Regions from separate parts of the Vibrio sp. 9-16B-A1 genome, predicted to be linked through region 2. Evidence: predicted binding sites of a transcription regulator. Region 2 holds the regulator's gene; each other region holds the start of a gene.
What was found. Region 2 encodes MetJ, which represses methionine synthesis genes. Its sites were predicted from a motif close to TTAGACNTNTANANGTCTAA; they were not measured.
Positions count from the first base shown of each region.

Region 1: metH (methionine synthase) is a predicted target of MetJ. The motif match lies at 3,092-3,111, and genes of this name have one in related genera.
Region 3: metN (methionine ABC transporter ATP-binding protein MetN) is a predicted target of MetJ. The motif match lies at 2,480-2,499, and genes of this name have one in related genera.

Region 1 is NZ_JBSDZD010000008.1:973-6,675, reverse strand. It holds gene metH (methionine synthase) at 1-3,043, opposite strand, end outside; gene ACVB80_RS13775 (cation:proton antiporter) at 3,236-4,507, shown strand; gene metA (homoserine O-succinyltransferase MetA) at 4,703-5,644, opposite strand.
Region 2 is NZ_JBSDZD010000017.1:45,641-51,343, reverse strand. It holds gene metF (methylenetetrahydrofolate reductase) at 1-357, opposite strand, end outside; gene ACVB80_RS21345 (bifunctional aspartate kinase/homoserine dehydrogenase II) at 518-2,929, opposite strand; gene ACVB80_RS21340 (O-succinylhomoserine (thiol)-lyase) at 2,929-4,095, opposite strand; gene metJ (met regulon transcriptional regulator MetJ) at 4,360-4,680, shown strand; gene ACVB80_RS21330 (malic enzyme-like NAD(P)-binding protein) at 4,856-5,703, opposite strand, start outside.
Region 3 is NZ_JBSDZD010000006.1:94,049-99,751, forward strand. It holds gene treB (PTS trehalose transporter subunit IIBC) at 1-405, opposite strand, end outside; gene treR (trehalose operon repressor TreR) at 553-1,500, opposite strand; gene ACVB80_RS11650 (MliC family protein) at 1,505-1,834, opposite strand; gene gmhB (D-glycero-beta-D-manno-heptose 1,7-bisphosphate 7-phosphatase) at 1,851-2,405, opposite strand; gene metN (methionine ABC transporter ATP-binding protein MetN) at 2,629-3,663, shown strand; gene ACVB80_RS11665 (methionine ABC transporter permease) at 3,653-4,330, shown strand; gene metQ (methionine ABC transporter substrate-binding lipoprotein MetQ) at 4,404-5,207, shown strand; gene ACVB80_RS11675 (LysE family translocator) at 5,391-5,703, shown strand, end outside.

The DNA.
Region 1 (5,703 bases), on a different contig from region 2:
AGACCTCAATATCATCACCCACGCTGGCCGCCGGGAACAGGGCACACATACCACGGGCCTTCATCAGGCCTTCGCTCTCAATTCTGTCCAGCCACTCACAAGCGTCCTGATAGAGGCGTTTCGCTTCTTCCCCGACCTCTTCGTGCTCCAGGATCGCCGGGAACTTGCCTACCAGCGACCAGGTCATAAAGAACGGTGTCCAGTCAATATAGTTACGCAGGGTCGCAACATCAAAATCATCGAATACATGCACTCCAGGTTTGGCCGGAACCGGAGGGGTATACTCCTGCCAGTCAATCGCTGCTCTGTTTGCCCGGGCTTTCTCCAGGGTTACCGGTGCCGTGCGCGGCTTCTTGCGGTTGTGCTGATCACGCACCCGTTCGTAGTCGAGGTCCAGCTTCTCCACAAAGGCCGGGCGCAGCTCATCAGACAGCAGTGAGGTACACACACCAACCGCCCGTGAAGCGTTGTTCACATAAACCACCGGCTTGTGATAGTTCTGCTCGATCTTCACCGCAGTATGCGCTTTCGACGTCGTTGCCCCACCGATCAGCAGAGGCAACTCAAAGCCCTGGCGCTCCATCTCTTTAGCGACGTGTACCATCTCATCCAGCGACGGGGTGATAAGTCCGGACAGACCGATGATATCGACATTCTCTTCTTTGGCGACTTTCAGGATCTGCTCGCAGGGCACCATCACGCCCAGGTCGATAATTTCAAAGTTATTACACTGCAGTACCACGCCGACGATGTTCTTACCGATATCGTGCACGTCACCTTTTACGGTCGCCAGCAGGATCTTTCCGTTGGAGGACCCGGATTGCTTCTGTGCATTAATATAAGGTTCCAGGTGAGCAACAGCCTGCTTCATTACCCGCGCCGATTTCACGACCTGAGGCAGGAACATCTTACCTTCACCAAACAGGTCACCGACCACGTTCATGCCGTCCATCAGTGGTCCTTCGATCACTTCCAGCGGCCTGGAAGCGTTCACCCTTGCTTCTTCGGTATCTTCTACGATGAATTCGGTAATCCCTTTCACCAGAGCATGCTCAAGGCGCTTGGCAACCGGCCAGCTGCGCCACGATAATGCTGAGGCATCATCCTGCTTACCGACCGCATTTGCCCGGTACTCTTCCGCAATATCCAGCAACCGCTCGGTTGCATCATCACGGCGGTTAAGTACCACATCTTCCACGGCATCACGCAGCTTCTCAGGAACGTTGTCATAAATTTCAAGCTGACCGGCGTTAACGATCCCCATATCCATACCATTTTTAAAACAGTGGTAGAGGAACACCGCGTGTATCGCTTCGCGAACGTAGTTATTGCCACGGAAAGAGAAAGAAACATTAGAAACGCCACCAGAAATCATGGCATGTGGCAGGTCGCGCTTAATATCGGCCACCGCTTCGATAAAGTCGACCGCGTAGTTATTGTGCTCATCGATACCGGTCGCGACTGCAAAGATGTTCGGGTCAAAGATAATATCTTCCGGCGGGAAGCCGACTTCATCGACCAGGATGCGGTAAGCCTTGCTGCAGATTTCAAGCTTACGCTCACGGGTTTCCGCCTGGCCAACTTCATCAAACGCCATCACAATCACGGCCGCACCGTAGCGGCGGATCAGCTTCGCCTGCTGAACAAACTTCTCTTTACCCTCTTTCAGCGAGATAGAGTTAACAATACCCTTGCCCTGAATACACTTCAGGCCAGCTTCGATCACTTCCCACTTGGAAGAGTCGACCATCACCGGTACTTTGGAGATCTCCGGCTCAGAGGCGCACAGGTTAAGAAAACGCACCATGCATGCCTCAGCATCGAGCATGCCTTCATCCATATTGATATCAATGATCTGTGCACCGTTTTCTACCTGCTGACGCGCGACTTCCAGCGCTTCATCGTACAATTCTTCTTTGATCAGACGTTTAAATCGCGCCGAACCCGTTACGTTGGTCCGTTCACCGACGTTAATAAACAGCGTCTCTTTCTCTATGGTCAGTGGCTCCAGGCCGGACAGGCGACAGGCGACCTTAAGCTCAGGCAAGGCACGGGGCTTCACTCCTTCCACCGCATTCGCCATCTGACGAATATGGTCGGGCGTGGTACCACAACAGCCGCCAACCATGTTAAGGAAGCCGGCTTTTGCCCACTCCCTGATATGTACAGCCATATCTTCTGGTGAAAGATCATATTCACCAAAGGCATTCGGCAGACCAGCGTTCGGGTGAGCTGATACATGACACTCACTAATACGCGACAGCTCTTCGACGTACTGACGCAGTTCATCCGGGCCCAGAGCACAGTTAAGGCCGAATGAAACCGGGTTTACGTGACGAAGCGCATTATAGAAAGCTTCTGTGGTTTGACCGGAAAGGGTACGTCCGGAAGCATCGGTGATGGTACCGGAGATCATTACCGGCAGCTCAGTACCCAGCTCTTCAAACACCGACTCAACCGCAAAAGCACACGCTTTGGCGTTAAGGGTATCGAAAATGGTTTCGATCAGGATCAGATCCGAGCCACCTTTGATAAGCGCCCGGGTGGATTCAGAATAAGCTTCGACCAGATCATCAAAGCTGACATTACGAAATCCCGGATCATTTACATCCGGTGAAATAGAACAGGTCCGGTTGGTAGGGCCGAGAACACCCGCCACATAGCGCGGGCGCTCTGGAGTACTCCACTCGTCTGCAGCAAGTCGCGCCAGGCGTGCTGCTTCAAAGTTAATCTCTTCGCTGAGCGACTCCATATCATAGTCGGCCATCGCGATAGTCGTAGCGTTAAAGGTATTGGTTTCGAGGATATCAGCCCCGGCTTCCAGGTACTGACCATGGATCTCTTTGATCAGATCCGGCTGCGTCAGCACCAAAAGATCGTTGTTCCCTTTCAGATCACAATGCCAGTCGGCAAAGCGCTCACCACGGTAGTCTTTCTCCTCCAGCTTATAGCCCTGGATCATGGTGCCCATACCACCGTCGATCAGCAAAATCCGTTGTGCCAATTGCGCTTCAATTTGTTCTCTTAACTTGCTTCCAGCCACACTACAGCCTCTTTCCTTGATTTATCACTCCATCCTACCATACGCCTTATAGAAATCCAGACGTCTAAAACAAGCCAGCTTGTTAATGACAGGTTACTCCACGCTATCTTTTTTATCTCAAAAAGCAATTGCTATTTAACGTCAGCCAATACAAAATCCGGTAAATTCACATTTTGTTACAAATGGGAAAGTATGTCGGTTTATTACACTCTCTGTTTTCTTTCCGCCGCCGCGATGTTGATCGCTTTTATCAACAGTAAGCTGGTTGGAATGCAAACCACTATTGCCATCACGGCAGGCGCACTGCTGCTGTCACTGCTGATCATTATTGCCGGTCAGAATGACTGGTTTTATCTTACAGATATTGCCGTTGAAACCATGGCTGCTATCAATTTTGAATCCTTCCTGCTCAAAGGCGTGCTGGGATTTCTGCTCTTCGCTGGTGGGCTGGGAATAAAGCTGCCCAATATGAAAGCTCAGAAATGGGAAATCACCATTCTGGCACTGGGTGCAACCCTGGTCTCCACTTTCCTTATCGGGGCTGGTTTATATGGTATCTGTAAGCTGATCGGCATCCCGCTGGATTTTGTCTACTGCCTGCTGTTTGGCGCGCTGATCTCACCGACCGACCCCATTGCAGTGCTGGCGATCGTGAAAAAACTAAACGCACCCGAACAAATTTCTATCCAGATAGAGGGAGAGTCACTGTTTAACGATGGTTTTGGCCTGGTAATCTTCGTTACTCTCTACTCACTGGCATTTGGCGGAGAAGCGCCGACTTTCAGCGGAGTCAGCCTGCTGTTTTTGCAGGAAGCCGTCGGAGGTATCGTCTATGGCCTGCTGCTGGGGCTGCTTTTCCATTACCTGATCAGTGCAACCAATGACCACTCTATGGAATTGCTGCTGACCATTGGTGTCCCTACCGCAGGCTATGTGTTTGCTGATGTCATCCATGTATCCGGCCCACTGGCGATGGTCGTATCCGGAATTATGATCGGTAACTGGACCCGCTTTGTCGGCTTTTCCAGAGAGAGTGAAGAACACCTGGACCATTTCTGGGAGCTGGTCGATGAGTTTCTCAATGGTGTTCTGTTCCTGCTGATCGGTATGTCGATGCTGCTGTTTAAGTTCCACTCTGAAGACTGGCTGCTGATGGCCACTGCTGTGCCGCTGGTACTTGGCGTACGCTATATCAGTGTTAAGCTGGCTTATCTCGGCTTTGAGCGCTGCCGCAGTTACAATCCCTGGTCAGTAAGAATACTCACCTGGGGTGGATTGAGAGGCGGGCTCGCGCTGGCGATGGCGCTTTCAGTCCCATCCGGCATCCTGGTGGTACCGGACAAACTGATCGATGTGAAAGAGATCATTCTGGTGATGACCTACGCAGTGGTTGTGTTCTCAATCCTTGTTCAGGGCTCAACCATCACCTCAATGATTGAAAAAGCCAAACAGGCGGAAAAGTAATACCAGTTCTATTAATTATGTGTTCAGTATTAGCGCAGGACAAATGTTCAGTAGCAAGGAAAAAATCTTATGCCTAGCGGGGACCAGGGATACGATTTTTGACGCGGCTACTGGACATTTGGACCAGCCAGGATGATCAGATAATTGATGGAACTGGTATAAAAACAAGGGCTGTCAGTGGCAGCCCTTTTGGTATCAGTCATCGACAGTAAAGTTCTCTTCAGAGAAGTGCTCCAGGTCATATGGCGTCTGCTGGTAAACACAATAGTTCAGCCAGTTGGCAAACAGCAAATGGCCATGGCTGCGCCAGCTGGCGATCGGTGGGTTATCCGGATTGTCATTGGGGTAGTAGTTAACCGGAATAGCCGGCTCCATCCCTTCCCCAAGGTCCCGGGTGTATTCGTTGTGCAGGGTATGCGAATCGTATTCCGGATGGCCGGTCACAAACACATTCCGCTTATCTTTGGTTGCTGCAAGGTAAACACCGGCCACATCTGACGTTGCCAGGATATCCAGGTCAGTGTGTTCTTCCAGGTACTCTGGCGAAAAGTCTGCATAGCGGGAGTGAGGAGCCAGAAAACTATCGTCAAATCCACGCAGAAGCGGATGATAAGGATGATGGATAGTATGGTTATAAACCCCGGAGAGCTTCTCTTTGCGGGTGCGCTTTGGCAGGTTATACAGGAGCTTAAGTCCGGCCTGAGCTGCCCAGCAAACATACAAGGTTGAGGTAACGTGCCTGTTCGCCCAATTCATTATGGTCTGCAGGTGTTCCCAGTAGATCACATCCTCAAACTGCACCAGGCCAAGCGGCGCACCTGTGATAATCAGACCATCAAAGTTACGGTTCTTCACCGATTCAAACTGACGATAGAAGTTGTCCAGGTGTTCGGTTGGCGTGTTCTTACTTGGCCGGTTATCAATACGCAGCAGCTCTATATCAACCTGAAGCGGCGAGTTAGACAACAAGCGCAGAAACTGGGTCTCAGTTTCTATCTTCTTTGGCATCAGATTAAGGATCAGTACCTTCAGCGGCCGTATCTCCTGAGTCGTCGCACGACTCTCAGACATCACAAAGATGTTCTCATTCCGTAACACATCCAGAGCCGGCAATTGATCAGGCACTTTAATCGGCATCTCACTTTCTCCCTAAAGTTTTTAGACGTCTATATGGCCAGATTATAACAGAGGGTGAG
Region 2 (5,703 bases):
ACCACGCAGAGCGACGATACTTTCAATCCCGTTTGCCCAGTAGTCCTCGGCGATATCAATCAGCTCCTGACGACTGGCATCGATACAGGTCAGGTGCGGTGCAGCGACCAGGCCGGTCTGCGCTTTGATTTCCTTGATGATGGAGTGAGTACGGTCGCGTTCGCCAGAGTTGGCGCCGTAGGTGACCGATACAAATTTCGGCTGCAGTGTTTTCAGACGGTGGACCGAGTTCCACAGGGTCTGTTCCATCTTTTCAGAACTCGGCGGAAAGAACTCAAACGATACGTTGATGTCGTCCGACAGCTCAGCAATGTTCTGATTCAGAGCGTCCAGATGGCTCGCGTGTGTGTAACCCATACCACTTCTCCCTGTGCCGCCTTGCGGCCTGTTATTATCCCTGCGTCAATAATCATTTAGACGTCTATATGTCCAAAATATCTCTTGGATCAGAATTGAAGTCAATACTCCCAACATGAAAGTTCCTCATGTTGGGAGTGAGCTCAACTCATCTTCATCTTTACAGCATAGCTGCCAGACGGTTGAGGTCAGACTGAAGTGCCCCGGCGGTCACTTCCCGCCCGGCACCCGGACCGCGGATCACCAGCGGGTTATCCTTGTACCACTTACTCTCAATGGCAAAGATATTGTCACACGGCAGCAGGTTTGCCAGCGGATGTTCAGGATTGAGCGCCTCAACCCCTACGGTGGCTTTGCCATCCCGCTCAAGGCGAGCCACATAACGCAGCACTTTACCGTCACGCTGGGCTTTCTCCAGCCGCTCTGCCAGCAGCTCACTCAGCAGATGGCCCTTATCCAGAAAATCATCCAGACTCAGCCCGGCCAGGGGTTCAGGAACCAGGGATTCCACTTTTACCTGAGTCGGCTCAATATCAAAGCCGGACTCACGCGCCAGAATCACCAGCTTGCGCATCACATCCGAGCCATCGAGGTCACTGCGCGGATCGGGCTCAGTCAGCCCCTGCTGCCAGGCGAGATCCACCAGGTCAGCAAACGGTACGCTGCCGTCAAACTGCTGAAACAGCCAGGAGAGCGTACCGGAGAAGATCCCCGACAGCGCCAGGATCTCATCACCGCTTTCACGCAGGTCGCGCACCGTATGGTTAATTGGCAGGCCTGCCCCTACAGTCGCATTGTACAGCCAGTGACGGCCGGTCTTGCCAAACGCATCCTGTACCTGGTGGTAGAAGTGCTGCGGCGCAGAGCCGGCGACCTTGTTGGCCGAAATCAGGTGAAAACCATGCTCAGCGATCTGCGGGTAACACTCTGCCAGCTCGTGGCTGGCGGTCACGTCCAGTACGATGACTTCATCGTAACGTGACTGATCAGACAATCGTTCCAGCCATTCGCCTTCACTGTACGGCGCGGCCTCATCGTCAAAACGGGTGTTCACTTCGGACACCTCGATGCCGTCCAGATCAATCCAGCAGGTCTGGCTGTCGATCACCGCCACCAGGTCAAAGCTCATGCCGTGGCGTTTGGCCAGCTCGCTTTTCTGCTCAGCCAGCAGACTTACCCAGGCCGAGCCGATATTACCCTTACCACACAGCGCCAGCGCCACACGCTTCTGCGCCTGGAACAGCTGGGTATGAATACCTGTCAGCAGAGGATCGGTATCCACCCGGCGCAGTACCGCGACCAGACTCAGCCCTGAATCTGCTTCGTGGATAAACTCCACTGGCGCGTTTTTCAGCTGCTGATAGAAGCCGTAGCAGTGATTCGGGTTACTGGTCACCCCGGCTCCAACGGCAGCCACCAGCGAGTAGCCCTCTTTAAGTCTCAGTTCGCCTTCGATACTGAGATCCTGCAAATAGCGCAGCGCCTCACCCGCTACTTCAGCGGTATAGGCCAGCAGCAGGCAACCCTGATCCGCCTGGGCTTCAAACGCCAGCGGCTGGATCTGAGCCCGGGTCAGCGAGGCCAGCACTTCCTGCTGCTGTCGCTCAAAATCGTGTCCGTGGGCAAAGCGCAGCTGAAGCAGCAGCACTTCATCCAGGGAGGTAATAATTTTCGCACCGCGACCAGACGCCAGTACCCGCTCAATACGGGTCGAACCGGACTCTGGCTGATAGCTGCAGCGCAAATGCAGATCCATCGCGCTCTGGGCGACCGGCTGCAGGGTACGGCTGTGCAGTACCGGTGCAGCGAGGCGCGCCAGTTCACTGGCTTCATCCAGGCGCAGCAGCGGTAACAGGCAGGCATCTTCCACTTTACGCGGGTCCGCACTGAATACCCCGGCCACATCACTCCAGATGGTAACCCGGCCCGCTTCTGCCAGCGCGCCGATAACAGTGGCCGAATAGTCAGAGCCGTTCCGGCCCAGCAGCACCGTCTCCCCGCTTTCATTACGGGCCATAAAGCCGGTGATCACCAGCCGGCGGTGTGAATGCTGGGCAAGTGAGGCTTTGATCAGCGGCCAGGAGCGCGCCCGGTCCACTTCTGGCTGGGCACCGGCTTCTGCGCGCAGAAAATCGCGCGAATCGAGCCAGGCAGACTCCAGGTCCGACTGACACAACAATGCAGCCAGCAAACGGGCCGACCAGACTTCACCGTGACCCAGAGCGGCCGCTTTCTGCGCTTCCGTCAGCGGAGCGGTCAGCTCACCCAGTGCGCTGAACTCCTGAGCCAGCTGGACCAGCAAAGGTTCCGCATACGCCTCATTGAGCAGTGACTCCACCAGCCCGGTCTGGAACTGACGCAGCGCCTGCAGGTGTTCATGCGCTACCCGGCCGTCTTTATCCAGCGCAGCCAGCCAGGCCAGCAGCTTGTTGGTGGTACTGCCGGCAGCCGATACCACCACCAGGTCGTCCGGACGTGAGTATTCACGCAGGATCCCAACCACCCGCTGATAACACTCAGCATCCGCCAGGCTGCTGCCGCCAAATTTGTGCAGCTGTCTCAGTTCACTCATCAGTTTGCCTCCCTGGCCTGTTCAAATGCCTGCTTCAGGTCTGCGATCAGATCATCACTGTCTTCCAGGCCGACCGACAGGCGCAGCAGTCTGGTGGTCACACCTGCTTCCAGCTGAGCTTCATCGCTCATCGCCCTGTGCGTCATCGAGCTTGGGTGACAGATAAGACTCTCCACTCCGCCGAGCGACTCTGCCAGCGAGAAGAGTTTCAGCGCACCGACAAAACACTCCAGCTGCGGCTGGTCACCGGCAAACTCAAAGCTCAGCATCGAGCCAAAACCGCTCTGCTGACGCTTTGCGATCTCATGGCCAGGATGGTCCGGCAGACTCGGGTGATACAGGGTTCCCACCAGCGCTTCGCCCTGCAGGTACGCCAGGATCAGATTGGCGTTCTCTTCGTGCTGGCGCATCCGCGCTCCAAGGGTGCGCAGGCCGCGCAGGGTCATATAGCTGTCAAACGGAGTACCGGTCGCGCCGAGGCAGTTGCCCCACCAGGCCAGCTCTTCAGCCTGCTGCGCCGAGCGGCAGATCACCACCCCGCCGATCACATCCGAGTGACCGTTGATGTACTTGGTGGTGGAATGAATGACGAAATCCGCACCCAGCTCCAGCGGCTTTTGATACACGGGTGTCAGAAAAGTATTATCGACCGCCACCAGCGCGCCTGCGTCATGGGCCAGCTCACACACATGAGCAATGTCCACGACCCGCACCAGCGGGTTGGACGGGGTTTCAAGCAGCACCAGTTTTGGCTTTTTCGCCAGTGCGCCGGCCAGTGCCTGCTGATCAGACTGGTCCACAAAAGCAACTTTGAAGTCCCCTTTCAGGGCGCGGGTATTGAGTAAACGGTATGTGCCGCCATAGCAGTCGTGAGGAGCAACAATCAGGTCATCCGGACCAAGCTGACTGGTCACCCACAGGTTGATCGCAGCGGTACCGGTATTGGTGATCACCGCTCCTTCGCCGGATTCGAGCCCGGCCAGCGCCCGCTCCAGCTGAGAGCGGTTAGGGTTACCTGAACGGGTGTAGTCATACTTGGGGACGTCACCAAAGGCGGGAAAACCGTAATTGGTGGACAGATAAATCGGGGGAACAACGGCATGATACTGGCTGTCTTCCTCTATGCCGGTGCGGACAGCAATGGTTGCTGGCTTACGCTCACTCATAAGACTGGTCTTCCTTTCCATGTTCATTGTTATCTGTTATACCAGTAATGGCTGCCGGACAACATACGGCGTAATACTTTCTCGCGGTCAGTCGCGTTATCCAACACTGTACCGGTCACAAAACTGGACGTCAACACTTCTGGACGTCTATATGTCTTTGCTTGTGGCGGTAAAAGTCGCTAAAATCACCCCCTATTCAGAGATTGAGCCGCCTTATGGCCGACCCGGTCTCATATCTACGACAAGCATAATTAAAGGTGCGCAATGGCAGACTGGAACGGCGAATACATTAGCCCTTACGCCGAGCATGGTAAGAAGAGCGAGCAAGTTAAGAAAATTACGGTATCTATCCCACTGAAAGTGTTGAAGATACTGACCGACGAGCGCACCCGCCGCCAGGTCAATAACCTGCGCCACGCCACCAACAGCGAGCTGCTGTGTGAAGCGTTCCTGCACGCATACACCGGCCAGCCCCTGCCGACCGATGAAGATCTGCGTAAAGACCGCCCTGACGACATCCCGGCAGAAGTAAAAGCACTGATGACGGAAATGGGCATTGCGTTCGAAGCGTTTGATGAGGAGTAAGTAACTCTTGGTGCGCGGTTCGCGGGCGCTTCGCTTCGGGGGACGCGGGGAATGCGCTGAACATTATGTGTGCCTGATAATGGTACAGGTTCCGCTTTCCGTACCACGTACCACGTACCACGTACCACGTACCACGCAACCATAAAAAAAGGTGCCACCCGGGCACCTTTTTTTATTACGCCATATAATTTTCCGGCATTTCGATTCGGGCAACGCCTGAATCAACAGCCGCCTGGGCGACCGCTTTGGCGACGCGTGGCAGCAGGCGCGGGTCCATCGGTTTCGGGATGATGTAGCCCGAACCAAATTCCAGCGCATCAACACCGGCGGCAGTCAGTACTTCTGCCGGTACCGGCTCTTTGGCCAGCTGGCGGATCGCATCGACCGCGGCCAGTTTCATTTCATCGTTGATCTCACTGGCACGTACATCCAGTGCGCCACGGAAAATAAACGGGAAACAAATAACGTTGTTTACCTGGTTCGGGTAGTCCGAACGGCCGGTACCCATGATCAGGTCATCACGGACTTCGTGTGCCAGCTCAGGCTTGATCTCAGGATCCGGGTTTGAACAGGCGAAGACCACCGGCTTGTCAGCCATCAGCTTCAGCGCTTCCGGAGGAAGCAAATTCGGGCCGGATACACCGAGGAACAGGTCGGCACCTTCGATCACATCTTCCAGGGTACGCTTGTCAGTATTATTGGCGAACAGCTTCTTGTACTCATTCAGATCATCGCGGCGGGTGTGGATCACGCCTTTGCGGTCCAGCATGTAGATCTTCTCACGCTGCGCACCACATTTGATCAGCAGCTCCATACAGGCCACGGCGGCTGCGCCTGCGCCCAGACACACGATGGTCGATTCAGACAGCTCTTTACCCTGCAGTTCAATCGCGTTCAGCATACCTGCTGCGGTTACAATCGCGGTGCCGTGCTGATCATCGTGGAAAACCGGTACGTCACAGCGTTCAATAAGCTGGCGCTCAATCTCAAAGCAGTCAGGTGCTTTGATGTCTTCCAGGTTAA
Region 3 (5,703 bases), on a different contig from region 2:
GCCAATCACATTACGGAAGCCAAGAATAAGACCACCGGTAATGATTGCAGGGAGCAGGGGAACAAAAATTTCAGCAAGATGGGAGATCCCACGCTCAAGAATGTTCATGTTCTGGCGTGCAGCCAGTTTGGCTTCGTCTTTCGATGCCGCCTGAGCGCCCGACTGGTCTACCAGCATCTTGTAGACTTCATCCACTTCCGTGCCGATCACGACCTGAAACTGACCAGCGTTAGTAAAGCAGCCTTTTACGATTGGCAGTGCTTCCAGACCGGCTTTGTCCGCTGCGTCTGTGTCGTTCAGTACGAAGCGAAGACGCGTCAGACAGTGGCTGACGCTGGCGATGTTATCGCTGCCGCCGACCAGCTCAATAAGACGCGTGATGTCCTGGCTCGCTATCTTACTCATAGTATTGTCCACCCTATTGGAGTTGTGTTCATATAATTTGGGACTGTTCCCATTTCTTGAGCTAATGGTGCCAAACAAAATTATAAATAAAAATGGGAACAGTCCCATTAATTGAACACGGTCACATAAAAAGTGTAGAAGAAACGATCAATGGGTGACAGGTTTCAGGGTGATATGTTCGACAGAAACCTGTTCTGAAAGCTGATTAATCAATAGCTTAGATGCGGTTTCACCGGCTGTGTGATAGCCGGGGTCGATACTGTAGGTATTGGGAAACAGAAATGAGAGCATGGGATTACCGCCCACACCAGTCACCCGAATGTCATGACGGCCCAGCTCCTGCAGGCGTTTGATGACGCCAAGGGCGAGCGTATCACTGGCACAGGCGATTGCCTGTGGCTCATGCTCAAGCAGCTGATCGACAAGGGAATAGGCACTCTCGTGGCTCAGCTCACCGGTCACAGCGCGCGGCTGGCGCTCCGCTCTTTGACACCAGCTTCGGTAAGCCTCAAGACGCATCAGACCCGTGGTCCGGTCAGACGGATCCACGCCAAGATAGGCTATATCGTCTATCCCCTGCCCGCTCAGATGCTCCAGCGCACTCTCGATCACCGCCTGGTTATCGTAGTTCACCGAGGATACATTGTCGGTATCCATGGCGATCACCACAATGCGGTGTTGCCAGGATTCCAGCGCAGCCACATCACAGCCGGTAAAACCAAACACGATCACCCCGTCAACGTTGCGCCGTTTGAGCACTTCAAGGTGTTCGTTGGTTTTATCCCGGTCAAACTGGCTCTCCATGATCACCACGTCGTATCCGGCCTGATAGAGGCAGGAAAGTATGGCACTGACCACCCGGTTCTCAGACGGTGAGTCGAGACGGGAGATGATCACCCCGATCACTTTCTGACTGCCACCGCGCATCGACTGGGCCGATTTGGACGGCACATAGCCGGACTCAGCGATCACCCGCTCCACCTTTTCACGGGTGGCCGGTTTCACTTTCGGGTCATTGGTCAGAACGCGGGATACAGTCGATTTGCCGACACCGGCCAGACGGGCAATATCCAGGATGGTCAGTTTCTTATTCATGGGATTACTCGCTGCTCAGCGGCTCCAGATTTTGATACGGCTGAGGCTGGGTACAGATCTGAATCGGATAACTTTTCCATTTCATGCTCATCTGCGCGCCTTTAAACCACAGTTGCAGCGACTGATCGGCAGACTGGTATTTCTCGCCCGAAGCGGCAGGCACGCGGGTCAGCAGAAAACGCTCATTGTTGATCTCTGCCTGAACTTCCTGGTCGCCAAAGCGGACCACACCCACTTCAAATTCGTTGGCACACTGATAAGTCAGATCTTCCGGCGGCGGCTCAGAAGCGCATCCACCCAGCGCCAGCGCGGCAATAAACAGTCCTTTTTTCATCCGGCGACTCCCGCGCTTATTTCTGACTCAGGTATTCAGGTACATCGGCAATACTGCCCAGTACCGCATCCGCCAGCGCTTCACCTTTTTCCGTCACCGGCTTACCGGTACGTACCAGCAGCTTACAACCAACGCCGGCTGCTTCTGCTGCCATCATATCTTCCGCTTTATCGCCCACCATCACCGAGCGGGCCATATCGATTTTGAGGAAGTCACGGGCAGAGATAAACATGCCAGGTTTTGGCTTGCGACATTCACAGTCCTGTTTGTAATCACCAATGCCGTGCTCAGCGTGGTGCGGACAATAATAGAAACCGTCAAACTCAACCCCATGATCGACAAAGTTCCAGTCCATCCACTGGGTCAGCGACAGAAAACGGTCTTCACTAAACTTACCCCGCGCGATGCCTGACTGATTGGTGACCAGCACCAGCAGATAGCCCATCTCTTTCAGCTTGCGGGTTGCTTCGAACACCCCGTCAATATACTCAAAATCGTGCTCATCATGGACATAGCCATGGTCCACATTAATCACACCATCTCGATCCAAAAACACGGCAGGTTTAGCCAAAATCACGTCCTCTTTAGGGTTAACTGGCCAAATTATTACACGCTTTATAACGCTTAGCACTAATGAATTCTTTTTTAGACGTCTAGACGTAAAAATATCTATTGACTCAGAAACACGAAACCCATAGCATCAACTAACATTAAGGCACAAAAATGAAATTATCTGCTGAACAGTTGCGACATGTTCAATATATTTCATTAACAAAGCCAGCACAGGATGAAAGATGATTGAGATAAAGGACGTTAACAAGATTTTCTATCAGGGCAGCAGGGAAATCCATGCACTGAAAGAAATCAATCTGACCGTGGCACCGGGCACCATCTTTGGTGTTATCGGCTCATCCGGTGCGGGGAAAAGTACCCTGATCCGCTGCGTCAACATGCTTGAGATCCCAACCTCAGGTTCAGTCATCGTAGATGGGACGGACCTGACCCAACTTTCCAAATCAGAGCTAAGCCAGGCGCGCCGCGACATTGGCATGATCTTCCAGCACTTTAACCTGCTCTCATCGCGCACCGTGTTTGACAACGTAGCGCTGCCTTTAGAACTGGCAGGCAAAGAGCGCGCTCATATTGAAACCAAAGTCAGCGAGCTGCTGACCCTGGTTGGCCTTGCCGACAAGCGTGACACTTACCCGTCAAACTTAAGTGGCGGCCAGAAGCAGCGCGTCGCGATTGCCCGCGCACTGGCAACCGACCCTAAAGTGCTGCTGTGTGACGAAGCCACCAGTGCGCTGGATCCGGCGACAACCCAGTCAATCCTCGAACTGTTAAAAGAGATCAACCGCAAACTCAACATCACCATACTGCTGATCACCCACGAAATGGACGTGGTAAAAAGCATCTGTCATGAAGTGGCGATCATCGGTGACGGTGAACTGGTTGAAAAAGGCAGCGTGGGCGAAATCTTTGCTCACCCGAAAACAGAGCTCGCACACCAGTTTATCCGCTCGACCCTGGACCTTTCGATTCCGGAAGATTACCAGCAGCGCCTCCAGACCACCCGAGTGGAAGGCAGCTACCCGCTGGTACGCCTGGAATTTACCGGCGCAACGGTTGATGCGCCGCTGATGACCCAGATCGCCCGTAAATACAACATCGATGTCAGTATTCTCAGCTCAGATTTGGATTACGCCGGTGGAGTGAAATTCGGCATGATGGTGGCGGAGCTGTTTGGCAGCGAAGCCGATGACAACGCAGCGATTGAGTTTCTGCGTGAGCACAATGTAAAAGTGGAGGTACTGGGTTATGTCCTTTAATACAGTTAGCGAATGGCTGAGCCTGAACAGTAACCTGCTGCTTGGTGCGACCTGGGAAACCCTGTATATGGTCGCGGTCGCCGGTATCGTCGGCTTTGCAGTCGGTATTCCGCTGGGCGTTATCCTGCATACCAGCAAAAAAGGCGGCCTGCTGGAAAACACCAAACTCAATGCGATTCTGGGGGCCATCGTCAATATTGGCCGATCAGTGCCTTTCCTGGTCCTGATGGTCGCCATTATCCCGGTAACCAAACTGCTGGTTGGCACCTTCATCGGCACGACCGCGGCCATCGTACCGCTGACCATCGGCGCAATACCGTTTGTAGCCCGCCTGATTGAGGGCGCGCTGCTGGAAGTGCCGACCGGCCTGGTAGAAGCGGCTCAGTCCATGGGCGCCACCCCGGTGCAGATCATCACCAAAGTGCTGCTTCCGGAAGCGATGCCAACCATCGTCAACTCAGTCACCATTACCCTGGTGACCCTGGTCAGCTACTCTGCAATGGCCGGTACGGTGGGTGGTGGCGGTCTGGGTGATGTAGCCATTCGCTATGGCTTCCACCGCTATGACGTAACCATCATGGCAGTTACTGTAGTGATGCTGATCGTGCTGGTACAAATCATCCAGTCCCTGGGCGATGCCGTAGTGCGCCGGGTGGACCACAGATAACCTGTATATACACAAATACCCCATAAATAATAAGCAACATAAGAATTGAGATTTTAGGAACAAGGAGAAAACAATGAAGTTTAGTCTTAAAGGTTTACTGGCGGTGGCAGCAGCGACCGTAGCTCTGACCGGTTGTGGCGAAAAAGCCGTCGATAACAGCAAAATCAAAGTTGGCGTAATGGCTGGCGCTGAAGCTCAGGTAGCAGAAGTGGCAGCGAAAGTAGCGAAAGAGAAATACGGCCTTGAAGTCGAACTGGTAACTTTCACTGATTACGTGACACCAAATGCTGCGCTGGATGACACTTCTATCGACGTAAACGCATTCCAGCACAAACCATACCTGGATCAGCAAATTGCAGACCGTGGCTACAAGCTGACTATCGCAGGCAACACTTTTGTATACCCAATCGCGGGTTACTCAAAGCAGGTAAAATCGGTTGACGAAATCCAGGACGGTGCACGTATCGCAGTACCAAATGACCCGACAAACCTGGGCCGTTCTCTGCTTCTGCTTCAGCAACAGGGCCTGATCAAACTGCGCGACAACGTTGGCCTGCTGGCAACCGTACGTGACATCACAGAGAACCCGAAAAACATCACCATCGTAGAACTGGATGCCGCTCAGCTTCCACGTTCTCTGGATGATGTTGCTCTGTCAGTGATCAACACCACTTACGCAAGCTCAATCAACCTGACTCCTGAAAAAGACGGCGTGTTCGTTGAAGACAAAGAGTCTCCTTATGTGAACATTATTGTATCCCGTGAAGAGAACCTGAACGCTGAAAACGTGCAGAACTTTGTAAAAGCATACCAGACGGAAGAAGTGTACAAAGCAGCACTGGACATCTTCCAGGGCGGCGTGGTGAAAGGCTGGTAATCTGACCTTCATCCCATAAAGCAACAGGGCTGACCTCAGGGTCAGCCTTTTTCTTGCCGGATAATTGTCCAAATCGTCTGAACTGACCAATACTTCACGCTACACCCAACCTGAATAAAGAGCAAAATTCGTACAGACTTCCGTTAACATACAAAGACAACACCAGATCACGGAAGATCGCCCATGGATTATCAAACACTTGCTGCACTGACCCTGTTCGCCATCGCCGCCACTTTTTCACCCGGCCCCAACAACATTATGCTACTCACATCCGGTGCCAATATCGGCTTTCACCGCACCGTGCCACACATGCTTGGAATTGTGTTCGGCTTCTTTGCCATGACGATGATTGTAGGAACCGGCCTGGTCTCCCTGCTCGAACAGTATCCGGTTGCGAACCAGGTACTGCAGGTCGCCTGCCTTGTCTATCTGGCCTGGCTGGCTTTCCGTATCGCGACCGCAAAACCTGAACTGGCGAAGCAGACCGGCTACCGCC